Regions from separate parts of the Sinobaca sp. SA16-1 genome, predicted to be linked through region 1. Evidence: predicted binding sites of a transcription regulator. Region 1 holds the regulator's gene; the other holds the start of a gene.
What was found. The regulator LexA, encoded in region 1, represses DNA repair genes until DNA is damaged. The targets are predictions, from matches to a motif close to CGAACATATGTTCG.
Positions count from the first base shown of each region.

Region 2: a site for LexA is predicted at 1,748-1,761, ahead of uvrB (excinuclease ABC subunit UvrB). Genes of this name have one in related genera too.

Region 1 covers NZ_JCAKFL010000003.1:627,264-634,693, forward strand. The annotation lists gene AC5W2J_RS11135 (MBL fold metallo-hydrolase) at 1-7, shown strand, start outside; gene AC5W2J_RS11140 (sulfurtransferase TusA family protein) at 27-254, shown strand; gene AC5W2J_RS11145 (DsrE/DsrF/DrsH-like family protein) at 271-756, shown strand; gene AC5W2J_RS11150 (hypothetical protein) at 1,106-1,276, shown strand; gene AC5W2J_RS11155 (hypothetical protein) at 1,308-1,553, opposite strand; gene AC5W2J_RS11160 (hypothetical protein) at 1,759-2,004, shown strand; gene AC5W2J_RS11165 (hypothetical protein) at 2,035-2,247, opposite strand; gene AC5W2J_RS11170 (hypothetical protein) at 2,437-2,598, opposite strand; gene lexA (transcriptional repressor LexA) at 2,727-3,356, opposite strand; gene AC5W2J_RS11180 (hypothetical protein) at 3,517-3,732, shown strand; gene AC5W2J_RS11185 (YneB family resolvase-like protein) at 3,762-4,415, shown strand; gene AC5W2J_RS11190 (DUF896 domain-containing protein) at 4,559-4,801, shown strand; gene tkt (transketolase) at 5,121-7,124, shown strand; gene AC5W2J_RS11200 (YneF family protein) at 7,300-7,430, shown strand, end outside.
Region 2 covers NZ_JCAKFL010000001.1:46,256-53,685, reverse strand. The annotation lists gene AC5W2J_RS00275 (S41 family peptidase) at 1-408, shown strand, start outside; gene AC5W2J_RS00270 (PDZ domain-containing protein) at 505-1,677, shown strand; gene uvrB (excinuclease ABC subunit UvrB) at 1,859-3,838, shown strand; gene uvrA (excinuclease ABC subunit UvrA) at 3,844-6,729, shown strand; gene AC5W2J_RS00255 (DUF4097 family beta strand repeat-containing protein) at 6,835-7,430, shown strand, end outside.

The DNA.
Region 1 (7,430 bases):
ATCATAAATTAGAAGGAGAGTTTATTATGAATGCAACTAAAACTGTAGACGCCAAAGGCTTGGCATGTCCAATGCCGGTTGTAAAAGCAAAAAAAGCAATGGATACCCTGCAGACAGGGGATGTGCTGGAAATCGTTTCAACAGATAAGGGAGCCAAAGCAGATCTGCCGGCGTGGACCAAATCATCGGGCCACGAGTTACTGGAGCAGGCAGAAGAAAACAATGAATTTACATTCTGGATCAAAAAAGGATAGAGGAGAGAATAAAAAAATGGAAGAAACAAAAAACGGAACAACAATGGTCGTATTTGATGGAGACCTGGATAAAGCAATTGCCAGCTTTATTATCGCTACAGGCGCTGCAGCAATGGGAAAGAACGTAACGATGTTTTTCACTTTCTGGGGATTGAACGTGCTTCGGAAAGATAACGTCATCAGCGGCAGTGATAAATCGATGATGGAAAAAATGTTCGGAAAAATGATGCCGCGCGGTCCGGAAAAACTGGCTATGTCGAAAATGAATTTTGGCGGTATGGGACCGAAAATGATGAAAAAAATGATGAAAAATCATAATGTGTCTTCTTTGAAAGAGATGATTGAAATGGCCCAGGACCTGGATGTAAAAATGGTGGCCTGCACAATGTCTATGGACGTCATGGGACTCAAAGAAGAAGAATTGATTGATGGACTGGATTACGCCGGTGTCGCTACTTACCTGGCAGAAGCAGAAGAGTCCAACATTAACCTGTTTATTTAATACGTATACTGCAGAAAAGAGCCTGTGCCCCTAAGGGAACAGGCTCTTTCTAATATGTAGGGTGGATACGGACTGAACGACAGGAAACCCGGCAGCTGTCAGGCGATGCCGCAGGAAGTGACAGCGCCCATAATACCGGCTATAGCAATTCCTACTATAAATTTTTTCACGTTAGTCCTCCTGTATCTATATATTCATAATTATGGTAAATAGTTTACTTTATTATAGTCGATATTTCCTAAAAAAGGTTGCATTTTATTAGCTTTTTCTATGTATCGGTTTAAAACCGCGAATATGAAGAAAAAATCTTTTATAATAGAAGAAGAAAACAAGAAAGCGGGGAGATAATATGACAGAAGAGTTATACCATGATCTTTTTTTAAAAGATGCGGGGTTTCTTCCAGTCGAAATAGAAAAGTTAATGTTGGAGTATGCCGAAGAATTCCAGCATGCGGAGATTCAGCAGGTTATAAAGCATACAGATGAGCATTATACCGTCGTTACAAAAGTAACAAAATAAAAAAGCTCTCAAGCGTGAGAGCTTTAGATGATTATTTTTTTTGGATTTCAACTGCTTTATGCTCAATTTCATCGTACGAGTTAGTGCCGTTAGCGTAATCTTTTACCATACTCTCAAATGACCGGAATAATCGTTCATCCGCCGGGTCCTGCAGGTTAAGGCCCAATGAATCAGCAACTTCCTTTTGGTCCCGTCGAAAAGCGTCATCGGCTTCAAACGTATTTCCTTCTTTATATTTGTCCATATGATGGTCAACAAACTTTTTAATAATATCCACATGTATCTCTCCTTTGTTTAAATGGTCTCTTTGTTCTCTTCCCGGTTCCCGGGATATCAAAACGATGAAGCAGGAAGAACCGATTTGAAGCACCTCCAGGCAGAAAGCGCACAATTTTAAGATGGAATACAAGGGACAAGGACTCTCCCTTGAAGGATACGGTATACTGTAGGATAATGGCATACGGAAAGGGGATGGAACGAATATGGTAAGTGGAAGAAATACAGAAGATATGATTATGGATTTAGCGAGTCAGCTTTCTATCGAGCAGGCAAGAAACAAAATTTTATGGGATCTTATTCTACGTCATAATGTACTTTCTCAAAAAGATGTTGATAAAGAAGTAGAAAAGCATTATGAAACCTATCGCACCACTTCTTATGAAGAATTAACCGGGTTTAACTTAAGAGAAGACACCAAGCCGGTAAAAGAACCAGAACCAGAAGAATAAAAAAAAGCGTTCCCTGCAGGGGACGCTTTTTTAATGCCTTACGACATCAAGAAATAGAAAAAAGATAGATTTTACTGCGGTAAATACGAGAAGAAAAATGAACACCAGAACCAGTATAGTAAGAGCGAGAGTCTCCTGAAAATGGAGAATATCGATCAAAATTAAGTTAGCAAGCACAGCGGAAATTACGCCGATAAATAATGTACTGTTAAATACACGTTCCATTATATTAGATGCAGCCATTTCAACATCTCCTGATTAGTATAGATTCCGCTCTTGTGAAATAGTGAGCGTTGTTTGCCTTATTCCTATTAAACCGCATTAGAGACGTGAAATCAATGTCTAAAAAGTGACAAAACAGCGAAAAAAATGACTAACTGGTGAACAATAGAAAAAAAGAAGCAAATAAAAATAGAATACCCAGTGGGCATTCTATTTTTCGTATATATCATCGGCAAGCAGCTTAATAGGACTGCCGCACTGAGGGCAATTCTGGTATTCCTGATCAATAGCAGCATCGCTTAGATCAGAAGCCGGCATCTGCACCTCTGCTTTTGTTTCTTTGCCGCATGAATGGCATTTAATATAGAGCAATGGCTTATCTCCTTTCCATGATCATAGCTGTATTTAATTATATATTTGTATACCACAACAGGTTTTTTCAAAACCTCTCAATGAAAAAACGGCTTTCTTCAATAATGAAGGAAGCCGTTTTCTATTCGTTAATGAATGGTGCGGAAAACGCCGATGACTTTACCAAGAACAGTACAGTCATCAAGAATAATAGGGTCCATGGCTGCATTTTCAGGCTGCAGGCGGATATAACCGCTCTCCCTGTAAAAACGCTTTACGGTCGCTTCGAGCTCTTCGGTCATTGCTACAATAATGTCTCCGTTGTTTGCTGTCTGCTGCTGTCTGACAATAACCAGGTCTTTATCGTAAATACCGGCTTCAATCATACTTTCCCCCTGAATAGTAAGGACAAAAACATTCTCATGTTCATTTGCCACCATACGTTCCGGAAGAGGAATGTATTCCTCTATGTTTTCGATAGCTGTAATGGGTTCACCGGCTGTAACTTTACCGAGCATCGGAACGTACACAGCAGAGCTTTCGGATATTTCAGGCGGTGCATCTTCAAAAGACAGCACCTCTATTGCTCTTGGTTTAGTAGGATCGCGTCGAATAAAACCTTTGCTTTCAAGCCTGGATAAATGTCCGTGCACGGTAGAACTGGAAGCGAGTCCCACAGCTTCTCCGATTTCCCGGACAGACGGGGGATAGCCTTTTAGACGTACTTCCCCTTTTATATAGTCAAGTATTTGTTCTTGTCGTTTTGATAATTTAGTCAAAGTCCCGGCACCTCCTGTGCGTGTAATGTTATTTTAAAAAATTGTATCATGAATAATACGAACATGCAAACATCCGTTCTAATTTTACTTGACGGGAACAGAAGTTCTTATTATACTTTTAAAAAAGGGAACACACATTCTTAAAAACGGGGGAATTACAATGATTTCAAAAATAACGAATGTAACGATGCAGGAATGGATGATATTATTACTATTTGCAGCATCAATTTTATTTCTAATTATAGCCGTCCAGATTAATGCACCAGATGCAGAAGCAGGTTTTGTTTATGAAGACGATATAACGGAGGAAGCAGAAGAGCTTCAGATCGAACAGGAATTAACCGCCTATCAATGGGTGAATTATACCCTGGACTAATGAAAGTAATCAGAAGGTGAAGTGGGACGATGGAGAAGTGCATTATCTACTGCAGGGTGAGTACCGAAAAGAAAGAACAGCAGACTTCTCTGGAGCGGCAGGTGGAGGAATTGACATCTCTTGCCAAGAGAAACAATCTGCCTATTTATAAAACAATCAAAGAAGAACAGAGCGGCTATTCTATGGAAAGAGAAGGGCTGCTGGAGATGCTTGAAGACTTTTCGTCAGGAAAGGCTTCTATTTTGTGCGTGCAGGATGATACGAGACTTGGAAGAGGCCATGCAAAAGTAGCGGTCCTTCACGCCCTCCACAAAAGTGGAGTAACAATTTATTCCGTCCGGGAAAACGGCGTGCTTGAATTATCTGAGTCAGACAGTATGCTGATTGATATACTCTCCATCGTGGAGGAGCATCAGCGCAGGCTGCATAATTTTAAGATCAAGCGCGGAATGAAGCGGGCAGTAGAAAATGGCTACCGCCCCGATAAGAATTTAAAAAACCGGGGCCAGGGAGAGCGTGTAAAAAAAGAAGTGCCGATAGAAGAGATCATCAGGCTCCGTCAGCGGGACCTTCCCTTTTATGATATTGCCGCGACCCTGCGCGGACTCGGATACGATGTATCTAAAGCCACGGTGCACCGGCGCTACCGGGAGCATATGAAAAAAGAAGATGAACAGTCGTAGTGAAGGCTGAGCGCCTTTGGTGAGGCCCTATACCTTCCTATCCCTCCAGAACAAAGATGGTTCCGTTTGCATAAAAGCGGGTATATAAGTACCATTAATATAGAAGGATATTCATGGAAACGAACATAAAAGGGGGGAATATCATGTTATCCCAAGACAAAATTGCACGCATTAATGAGCTGTCCCAGCGCGCGAAGACAACCGGCCTGACGGAGTCTGAGAGCATAGAACAGCACGAACTGAGAGAAGAATACCTGCAGAGTTTCCGTTCGTCATTTAAAGACCAGCTTCATTCGGTTAAAGTAGTGGATCCTGAAGGCGCTGACGTTACCCCCGATAAGCTGGACCGATCAAAGAAAGAACGTAAAGTGTACCGCTCCAGATAGCGTGGCACACAAATATATTCTTCATCTGGCGTAATGATATTATATTCGTATATGAGCCGCTGCCCGAAGAGCGGAATCCGGAAGACCATTTTCGTTAAAACAATAGAGGATGGTCTTTTTAACGTGGTTACAACTCCGTTAAACAAAAGGAATTAGAAACAGCGGAGATGGTAGATCCGGCCTGTCAAAAGAAAGCCGGCACGATTTAGAAAAATTCCACGTATTTCGCCGCGATTCTTGTATAATAAAAAGAAAGCGTTTATTATTTATTCATGGATGGACGTTAATTACTAAACAGAGACAAGGGGAGAATACGATTATGGCAGCGCAGACTACAGCGACGCAATTAGAAAATTTAGCTATTAATACGATTCGTACGTTATCGATCGATAGCATTGAACGGGCTAATTCCGGTCACCCGGGATTACCTATGGGAGCGGCACCAATGGCCTTTACTTTGTGGACAGAGTGCATGAATCATAATCCTGGCAACCCGGAATGGTTTAACCGCGACCGTTTTGTTCTATCCGCGGGACACGGCTCTATGCTTTTATACAGCCTGCTTCATCTTACCGGCTATGACCTTTCTCTGGAAGAGCTTCAGAACTTCAGACAGTGGGGAAGCAAAACTCCGGGACACCCGGAATACGGCCATACACCAGGCGTTGAAGCCACCACCGGTCCGCTTGGCCAGGGGCTTGCGATGGCAACAGGCATGGCTATGGCAGAGCGCCATATGGCAGCTACTTACAACAAAAGCAGCTTCCCGCTCGTAGATCATTATACATATGTTCTATGCGGCGATGGGGATATCATGGAAGGGGTCAGTTCAGAGTCCGCTTCTTTAGCCGGTCACCTGAACCTGGACCGCCTGATTGTGCTTTATGATTCCAACGATATTTCGCTCGATGGCGATCTGCACCAGTCATTTTCCGAAAATGTCATGCAGCGTTATGATGCATATGGCTGGCACACCATCCTCGTAAAAGATGGCAATGATACGAAAGCTATTAAAGAAGCAATTGAAGAAGCAAAGCAAGCAGGCAAGCCAACTTTAATCGAAGTCAAAACGACAATCGGTTACGGCTCTCCTAATAAAGGCGGTACCAACGCAGCACACGGTGCTCCGCTTGGCGCTGAAGAAATTACATTGGCCAAAGGAATGTACAAGTGGGAATACGAAGAAGAATTCCACGTACCGGCAGAAGTAACGGCCTTTTTCGCTGAGAAAAAAGCAGCAGGCGCCCGCAAAGAAAAAGAATGGAACGATTTGTTTACGGATTACCAGAAAAAGCACCCAAAAGATGCTGAACAATTCATTAAGGCGCTAAAAGGGGAGCTTCCTGAAGGATGGGAAAAAGAACTTCCCGCCTATACGAATGAAAAGGTAGCTACGCGTGCTGCTTCAGGCGATGCGCTTCAGGCCATTTCCAAGCACGTGCCATCGTTATTCGGCGGCTCGGCTGACCTGGCTTCTTCCAATAAGACATTAATTAAAGAAGAAACAGATTTTACAAAAGATAATTACAAAGGACGTAACATCTGGTTTGGCGTAAGAGAATTCGCCATGGCTTCTGCACTTAACGGTCTTAAGCTGCACGGAGGCGTACACCCATATGCATCCACGTTCCTGGTGTTCTCTGATTACCTTCGTCCGGCACTTCGCTTAAGTGCATTAATGAATCTGCCTGTAACGTATGTGTTCACACATGACAGCATTGCAGTCGGAGAAGACGGCCCAACACATGAACCCGTTGAACAAATCGCTGCTCTTCGTGCAATCCCGGGCGTTCACGTCATCCGTCCAGCCGACGGCAATGAAACATCCGCGGCCTGGAAAGTGGCATTGGAGAGCACAGGCGGCCCAACCGTTCTGTCTCTAACCAGACAAGGTCTTCCTACGCTGTCAACTTCTGCTGAAAGAGCGGAAGAGGGCGTAGCTAAAGGCGCATATATCGTAGAATCTGTTGGTTCACCAGAAGTGCAGCTTCTGGCTACCGGTTCGGAAGTGGCGCTGGCAGTGGATGCCAAAGCCGCACTTGAGCAGGAAGGAATTGCGGCTAACGTAGTAAGTATGCCCGATTTTCTTGCTTTTGACCGCCAGCCGCAAAGCTACAGAGACAGCGTGCTGTTAAAAGGAGTACCAGCTCTAGGTATGGAAATGGGATCAACAATGCCTTGGTACAAGTACGTAGGCACAGAAGGCGCCGTTCTCGGAATTGATGAATTTGGAGCTTCTGCTCCTGGAGATAAAATTATGGAAGAGTATGGCTTTACAACCGAAAATGTAGTATCTATTGTAAAAGACCTGCTTCAAAAATAAAAAGCAAAGCCTGGACGAGATCCAGGCTTCTTTTTTTACGGATCTGGAAATTGAAGCAAATCACTGGGAGGCTCTTTTCATCCGCCTGTTAGTAAGGTATAATGTTAGAGGTCCTTACAGTATCCACGAAGGATAAAAAGGATGTTCACTAGAAATAGAAGGAGGAAGTGCCGGAATGGATTGGCTTTGGTTTGTACTCGTCGGCGTACTGTGTTTAATCGCAGGGGCAGCGCTTGGTTTTTTTATCGCCAGAAAAACAATGATGAACTACTTAAAGAAAAACCCGCCTATTAATGAACAGATGCT
Region 2 (7,430 bases), on a different contig from region 1:
CTGAAGCTGTCGATGTTTAAATGGCTCACACCTGACGGAAACTGGGTGGACGGCGAAGGCGTAGAGCCAACAATCGAAGCCGAACAGCCTGATTACTTTACTTCTGCGGCACTTGATCCAGAGAATCCATTGGAACCCGACCAGGTAGGCGAAGAAATCGAAACCGCCCAGTCGATGCTGCAGGGACTCGGCTATGAGCCGGGCCGCTCCGACGGGTATTTCAATGAGGAAACCGAAGCAGCCGTACAGGCTTTCCAGGAGGAAGAGGATCTGGAAGCAAGCGGCATTATTGATGAGGAGACAGCAGAAGCGCTGAACCAGGCCCTGCTCGAAAATATCCGTGATCCGGAAAACGACGATCAGCTTGAGCGTGCCCTGCAGGAAGCAGCCGAGCAGTCATCTGAATAAACAAACTGCAGGCAGGGCGTGTCCTGCCTGTTCTTTTCTTCATGAATACAGAAGGTTTACCAACTAAGTCAAAGGATAGGAAAGGAAGGTGCTTCATTGGACTGGACAATGTGGTTATGGGAAATAGCGAGGGCCATTGGCTGGTTTTTCGCCAACCCTCTTACATATGTGATTATCGGAGCGGCACTATTGATAGGTTCGAAAAGAGTAAAACAGGAACGGAAAGATTTTAAAACGAGGCTGTACCCACCGCTTTATGATGTGCTTGTTTCTGTCGGGCCGGGCATTCTTTACGGCCTGCTTATATCGGTGCTGATTCTTATTTCAGGGCTTTTCGTGCCATTGGAAGTACTTGTCCTGGCAGGGCTGTTATGGATTCTGTTTATTGTCACAGGTCTCCTGCGCTTTGCCACACCGGCTCACGTGTTTGGACTGAGCCTAATAGCCGCGTATGTGGTTCCGCTTGTCTGGAACCCGTCCAGCGGCTTCTGGGGCGGCGTGGTATCGTCCCTGGAAGCAGCGGACCTGCGTCCGGTGCTCGTACTGATCGCACTGCTCGTTCTCGGAGAAGGGCTGCTTCTGCTTCGCACAAAGCGCCATCATACTTCTCCATATTTGTTTAAAACCCCGCGCGGAAAATGGCAGGGGGCCCACCGCTTAAAGCGTGTATGGCTGCTTCCTGCATTTATTCTCGTACCGGGAGACGCGCTTCAGGCCGCAGGCTGGTGGCCGTTGTTTCCTATAGAAGGAACCGGGCTGTCGCTGCTGTTGTTTCCGTTTGCTGCTGCCCTCAAGCTGAATATTATCGGAAGCGTTCCCCAGCAGGCGGTCCGCCGTACCGGCGGGAAAGTGCTGCTGTGGGGGTTTGTTCTTGCCGCCGCGGCCGGTGCCGGCTACCTGGTGGATTATCCGGTCTACATTGCCGCTGCAGCGGCGCTTCTCGGAAGAGAGTGGATTACCTGGTCCCAGAAGCGTCTGGAAACATCCAGCCGGCCGATTTATACCGTGCCGGACCGCGGCCTGCGCGTAGCGGGCATCCTTCCTTACTCCCCGGCTGAGAAAATGGATATCAAGCCGGGTGAAATTATTACGAGAGTAAACGGACAGACGGTTACGAATGAAAATGACCTGTATCAGGCAATTCAGCTCAATTCCGCCTACAGCAAAATCGGCGTCGTCGACCTGAATCAGGAGCTGCGCTATACGCAGATTGCCGTTTATGCAAACGAACATTACCTGCTTGGCTTATTGCTTGTAAAACAAGAGTAGGATGCTTATACTTTATAGAACCAGACGAAAAGACCATCTTCCGAAGATGGTCTTTTACGTCTTTAAGAAACGAACGTGCATTCGTTTTTTGCGTTTGGAAACCGCATATATGTGGTATAATAGAGCAGACTAATAGACGGGAAATAAAGAATAATATAGGAATATGGAGGCGGAGCACGCCATGAGCGAAGCATTTGAATTAGTATCCGAATACAAGCCGGAAGGCGATCAGCCGAATGCCATAAAAGCATTAAATAAAGGACTCCGTGAAGGGAAAAAGTATCAGACGCTGCTCGGAGCGACAGGAACGGGAAAGACATTTACCGTGTCGAATGTCGTGCAGGAGATTAAGAAGCCGACTCTGGTTATTGCCCACAACAAAACGCTGGCGGGCCAGCTGTACAGCGAATTCAAAGAACTCTTTCCGAACAACGCGGTGGAGTATTTTGTCAGTTACTATGATTACTATCAGCCGGAAGCCTACATTCCGCAGACCGATATGTTTATTGAAAAAGATGCCAGCATTAATGATGAAATTGATAAGCTCCGCCACTCCGCTACAAGCTCCCTGTTTGAGCGTGAGGATGTAATCGTTGTTGCAAGTGTGTCGTGCATTTACGGACTTGGTTCCCCGGAAGACTACCGGGACCTTGTGCTGTCGCTCCGCAAAGATATGGAAATGGAGCGCAATGAGCTGCTGCGCCGACTCGTCGATATTCAATACGACCGCAACGATATAAACTTTGTACGCGGAACGTTCCGCGTACGCGGCGATGTGGTGGAAATTTTCCCGGCGTCCCGTGATGAACAGTGCATCCGCGTGGAATTTTTCGGGGATGAAATTGACCGTATTACAGAAGTGAATGCACTTACAGGGGAAATCAACGGAGAACGCAGCCACGTCGCGATTTTTCCAGCCTCCCACTTCGTAACAAGAGAAGAAAAGCTTAACAAAGCGATTATCAATATAGAAAAAGAGCTCGAGCAGCAGCTGGCCGTATTCCGGTCCGAAGATAAACTGCTGGAAGCACAGCGGCTCGAACAGCGGACGAGGTACGATATCGAAATGATGCAGGAAATGGGATTCTGTTCCGGAATTGAAAACTACTCCCGTCACCTCACGTTCCGCAACCCGGGAGATTCACCGTATACCCTGCTTGATTTCTTTCCGGACGATTTTCTCATCGTTGTTGATGAGTCCCACGTCACGCTGCCTCAAGTGCGGGGCATGTACAACGGGGACCGGGCGAGAAAAGAAGTGCTCGTCAACCATGGTTTCCGTCTGCCGTCGGCCATGGACAACCGTCCGCTCAAGTTTGACGAATTTCAGGAACGCATTCATCAGGCGCTGTTTATCTCTGCGACTCCCGGAGCGTTCGAAGAAGAACATACGCCGGAAATGATTGAACAGATTATCCGTCCGACCGGTTTAATTGATCCGACAATCGACATCCGTCCGATTGAAGGGCAGATTGATGACCTGATAGGTGAAATCAACGAACGGGCTGCGAGGAATGAGCGCGTCCTGATCACAACGCTCACAAAGAAAATGTCGGAAGACCTGACCGATTATTTAAAAGAAGTCGGGATCCGCGTGAAGTATCTGCACTCTGATATAAAGACGCTGGACCGCATCGACATTGTCCGGCAGCTGCGCATGGGGCACTTTGATGCGCTCGTAGGGATTAACTTATTAAGAGAAGGGCTCGATATTCCGGAAGTATCGCTCGTTACCATTCTCGATGCAGATAAAGAAGGATTCCTGCGTGCCGAGCGTTCATTGATTCAGACGATGGGACGGGCTGCACGAAATGCCAACGGGCACGTCATCATGTACGCCAACCGAATTACAAAATCGATGGATATTGCTATATCCGAAACGAACCGGCGCCGCGAAATACAGCTGGCGTATAACGAAGAGCACGGCATTACGCCGAAAACGATCCAGAAATCCATCCCGGCATTAATTAAGGCGACTATTGTGACCGAAGATGGGGAAGAAGTGGAACAGGTACCAATGCTTTCGAAAATGAACAAAACCGAACGCCGGAAATATGCAGATGAGCTTGAGGCGGAAATGAAGCAGGCAGCAAGAGACCTGCAGTTTGAACGGGCCGCCGAGCTTCGTGACCTCGTTCTTGAATTAAAAGCGGAAGGATAGATAGAATGGCACTGGAAAATTTACAAATAAAAGGCGCACGCTCCCATAATCTAAAGAACGTGGATATTACGATCCCAAGAGATAAATTGATTGTATTTACAGGACTGTCGGGCTCAGGGAAATCCTCCCTGGCTTTTGATACGATATATGCGGAAGGGCAGAGACGTTACGTAGAATCGCTCTCCGCTTATGCCCGCCAGTTTCTCGGGCAGATGGACAAGCCGGACGTGGACTCTATTGAAGGGCTCTCTCCGGCCATTTCCATTGACCAGAAAACAACAAGCAAAAACCCCCGTTCCACCGTAGGAACGGTTACGGAAATTTATGACTACCTGCGGCTGCTGTTTGCCCGTATTGGCCGTCCGGTTTGTCCAAACCACGGGATTGAAATTGCCTCCCAGACTGTTCAGCAGATGGTGGACCGTATGATGGACTATCCGGAACGGACGAAAATGCAGATTCTCTCCCCGCTTATTTCGGGACGCAAAGGCGAGCATGTGAAAGTGCTTGAAGACCTGAAAAAAGAAGGTTATGTTCGTGTTCGTGTGGATGGAGAAATGCGTGAAGTCAGCGATGAGATTAAGCTGGAAAAAAATAAAAAGCACAGCATCGAAGCTGTTATTGACCGGGTCGTTATTAAAGCCGATGTAGAAACAAGGCTTGCCGACTCATTAGAAACGGCCCTTCGTCTTGGAGACGGCCAGGCAAAAATTGATGTCATTGGGGAAGAAGAACTGTTGTTCAGCCAGCATCATGCCTGCCCGCAATGCGGATTTTCCATCGGCGAGCTGGAGCCGCGCCTGTTTTCCTTTAACAGCCCGTTTGGCGCCTGTCCGTCATGCGACGGTCTTGGAACAAAGCTGGAAGTGGACAGAGAACTGGTAATTCCCGATCCGGATCTGACGTTAAATGAGCATGCGATCGCCGCATGGAAACCGACCAGTTCCCAGTACTATCCACAGCTGCTTGAATCGGTATGCCGCCACTTTGGCATTAAGATGAACGTCCCGGTCAAGAAAATCCCGGAAAAGAAAATGGATATTCTGTTAAACGGAAGCACAGAGGAAAAAATGACGTTCCGGTATGAAAATGACCGGGGCGGGGTAAGAGAGCGCAAGATTTATTTTGAAGGCGTGCTGGAAAACATCAACCGCCGTTATCATGAAACAAGCTCCGACTACATCAGGGAGCAGATGGAACAGTACATGACGAGCAAGCCCTGCCCTACCTGCAAAGGCCACCGCCTCCGTAAAGAAAGTTTGTCGGTGAAAATTAACGATCACCACGTCGGCCAGGTAACCGATATGAGCATAAAGAACGCAATGGAATTTTTCGGCGAATCTCTTCATTTAACAGACAAAGAAAAAGAAATTGCGAACATGATTCTCCGCGAAATCGAAGAACGCCTCGGCTTCTTAAACAACGTCGGGCTTGATTACCTGACGCTGAGCCGTGCAGCGGGCACGCTTTCCGGCGGGGAAGCGCAGCGTATCCGCCTTGCCACCCAGATCGGTTCTTCCTTGATGGGTGTACTTTATATACTCGATGAGCCGTCGATCGGCCTTCATCAGCGCGATAACGACCGCCTGATTGCCACCCTGCAGCGCATGAGGGATCTTGGCAATACGTTAATTGTTGTCGAGCATGACGAAGACACGATGCTTGCCGCTGATCATATCGTTGATATCGGTCCGGGGGCAGGCATGCACGGCGGTTATATTATTTCGGAAGGCACGCCGGAAGAAATTATGGCAGACGAGAACTCCCTGACCGGCCAGTATTTATCCGGTGCACGATTTATTCCGCTGCCGGCTGAACGCCGGAAGCCGCAGGACCGCTGGCTGAAAATTAAAGGCGCCTCCGAAAACAATCTAAAGCGGGTAAATGCTGACTTTCCACTGGGACTGTTTACCGCTATTACAGGCGTTTCCGGTTCCGGGAAAAGTACGCTGATTAATGATATCCTCTACAAATCGGTGGCTCAGAAGCTTTACAAAAGCAAGCACAAGCCGGGTGCCCATAAATCGGTGGAAGGACTCGATCAGCTGGAGAAAGTAATCGATATTGACCAGTCTCCGATCGGCCGTACCCCGCGTTCCAATCCGGCCACGTACACCGGTGTGTTTGATGATATCCGCGACGTATTTTCGATGACGAACGAAGCGAAGCTGCGCGGCTACAAAAAAGGACGCTTCAGCTTTAACGTGAAGGGAGGCCGTTGTGAAGCCTGCCGCGGCGACGGAATTATCAAAATTGAAATGCATTTCCTCCCCGACGTGTACGTGTCCTGCGAAGAATGCGAAGGCAGACGGTACAACCGGGAAACGCTTGATATTAAGTACAAAGGAAAAAACATTGCCGATGTGCTGGAGATGACGGTGGAAGAAGCCGTGGACTTCTTTGAAAACATTCCCAAAATTAAACGAAAGATCCAAACGTTATATGACGTCGGATTGGGGTATATAAAACTAGGGCAGCAGGCAACGACGCTCTCCGGCGGAGAAGCACAGCGTGTGAAACTTGCGTCCCAGCTTCATAAACGATCCACCGGCAAATCGCTCTACATTCTTGACGAACCGACTACCGGGCTGCACGTGGACGATATCGACCGCCTGCTGAAAGTACTGCAGCGTCTCGTAGACAACGGCGATACCGTCCTGGTTATTGAACACAATCTGGACGTTATTAAAACGGTGGATTATATTGTGGACCTCGGCCCGGAAGGCGGAGACAACGGCGGTATGATCGTCGCAAAAGGAACGCCGGAAAAAATAGCCAAAGTAGAGGAATCCTACACCGGCTATTATTTAAAACCGATTCTCGAACGGGAAGAAGAACGAATGAAAACCCGCCGTCTCCAGGCGGACCGGGTCGCAGAAACTTCTTCCTGAGTACCATCTTATTAAGATGAAACGTCCCTGCAGGTCTTTCGTAAATAAAGAATACAAGCCGTAAAGCTTCATTAATGAAAAGATACCTGAAAGGAAGGGTACAGCATGGAAGAAGAACGCAGACAAATATTACGCATGATTGAAGAGGGCAAGATTTCAGCAGAAGAAGGGGTCCGCCTTTTAGAAGCATTGTCCGCTGATAAAGGCAGCTCCTCCCGTTCCGGCAGAAAAAACGGCTCCACGCGGTTTAACCAGCGTTCCTCTGCCGGTTCCGGCTCTGATCCATTCAATATTTTCCGCGAGGCGGCCGGACGTGCGTTTCAGCGCAGAGACCGTCAGCCGCCATTCGACAGAGAGAAAAAAATGTTCCAGGAATGGTCGGACCAGGCAAGTTCCTTTGTAGATACGGCCGTTAAAAAAGTAAGGGAAATGGACCTTGATTTTAACTTTGGTCCTTATACAGAAGTAAGCCATACGTTTGAGCTGCAGCATCTAAGTGATAAAAACATCGAGTTTGCTCTTGAAAATGGTTCGTTTGAATGGAAAACATGGGACATGCCCGGTATTAAAATCGACTGCCGTGTGAAAGTGTATCAGGAGGAGTCGGAAGAACAGGCTTCCAGCCGCTTTCTAAACGATGCCGAATTTGGTTCGGAAGACGGCCGCCTGCTGTTCCGCACGAAATCCAAATCCATAAAAGT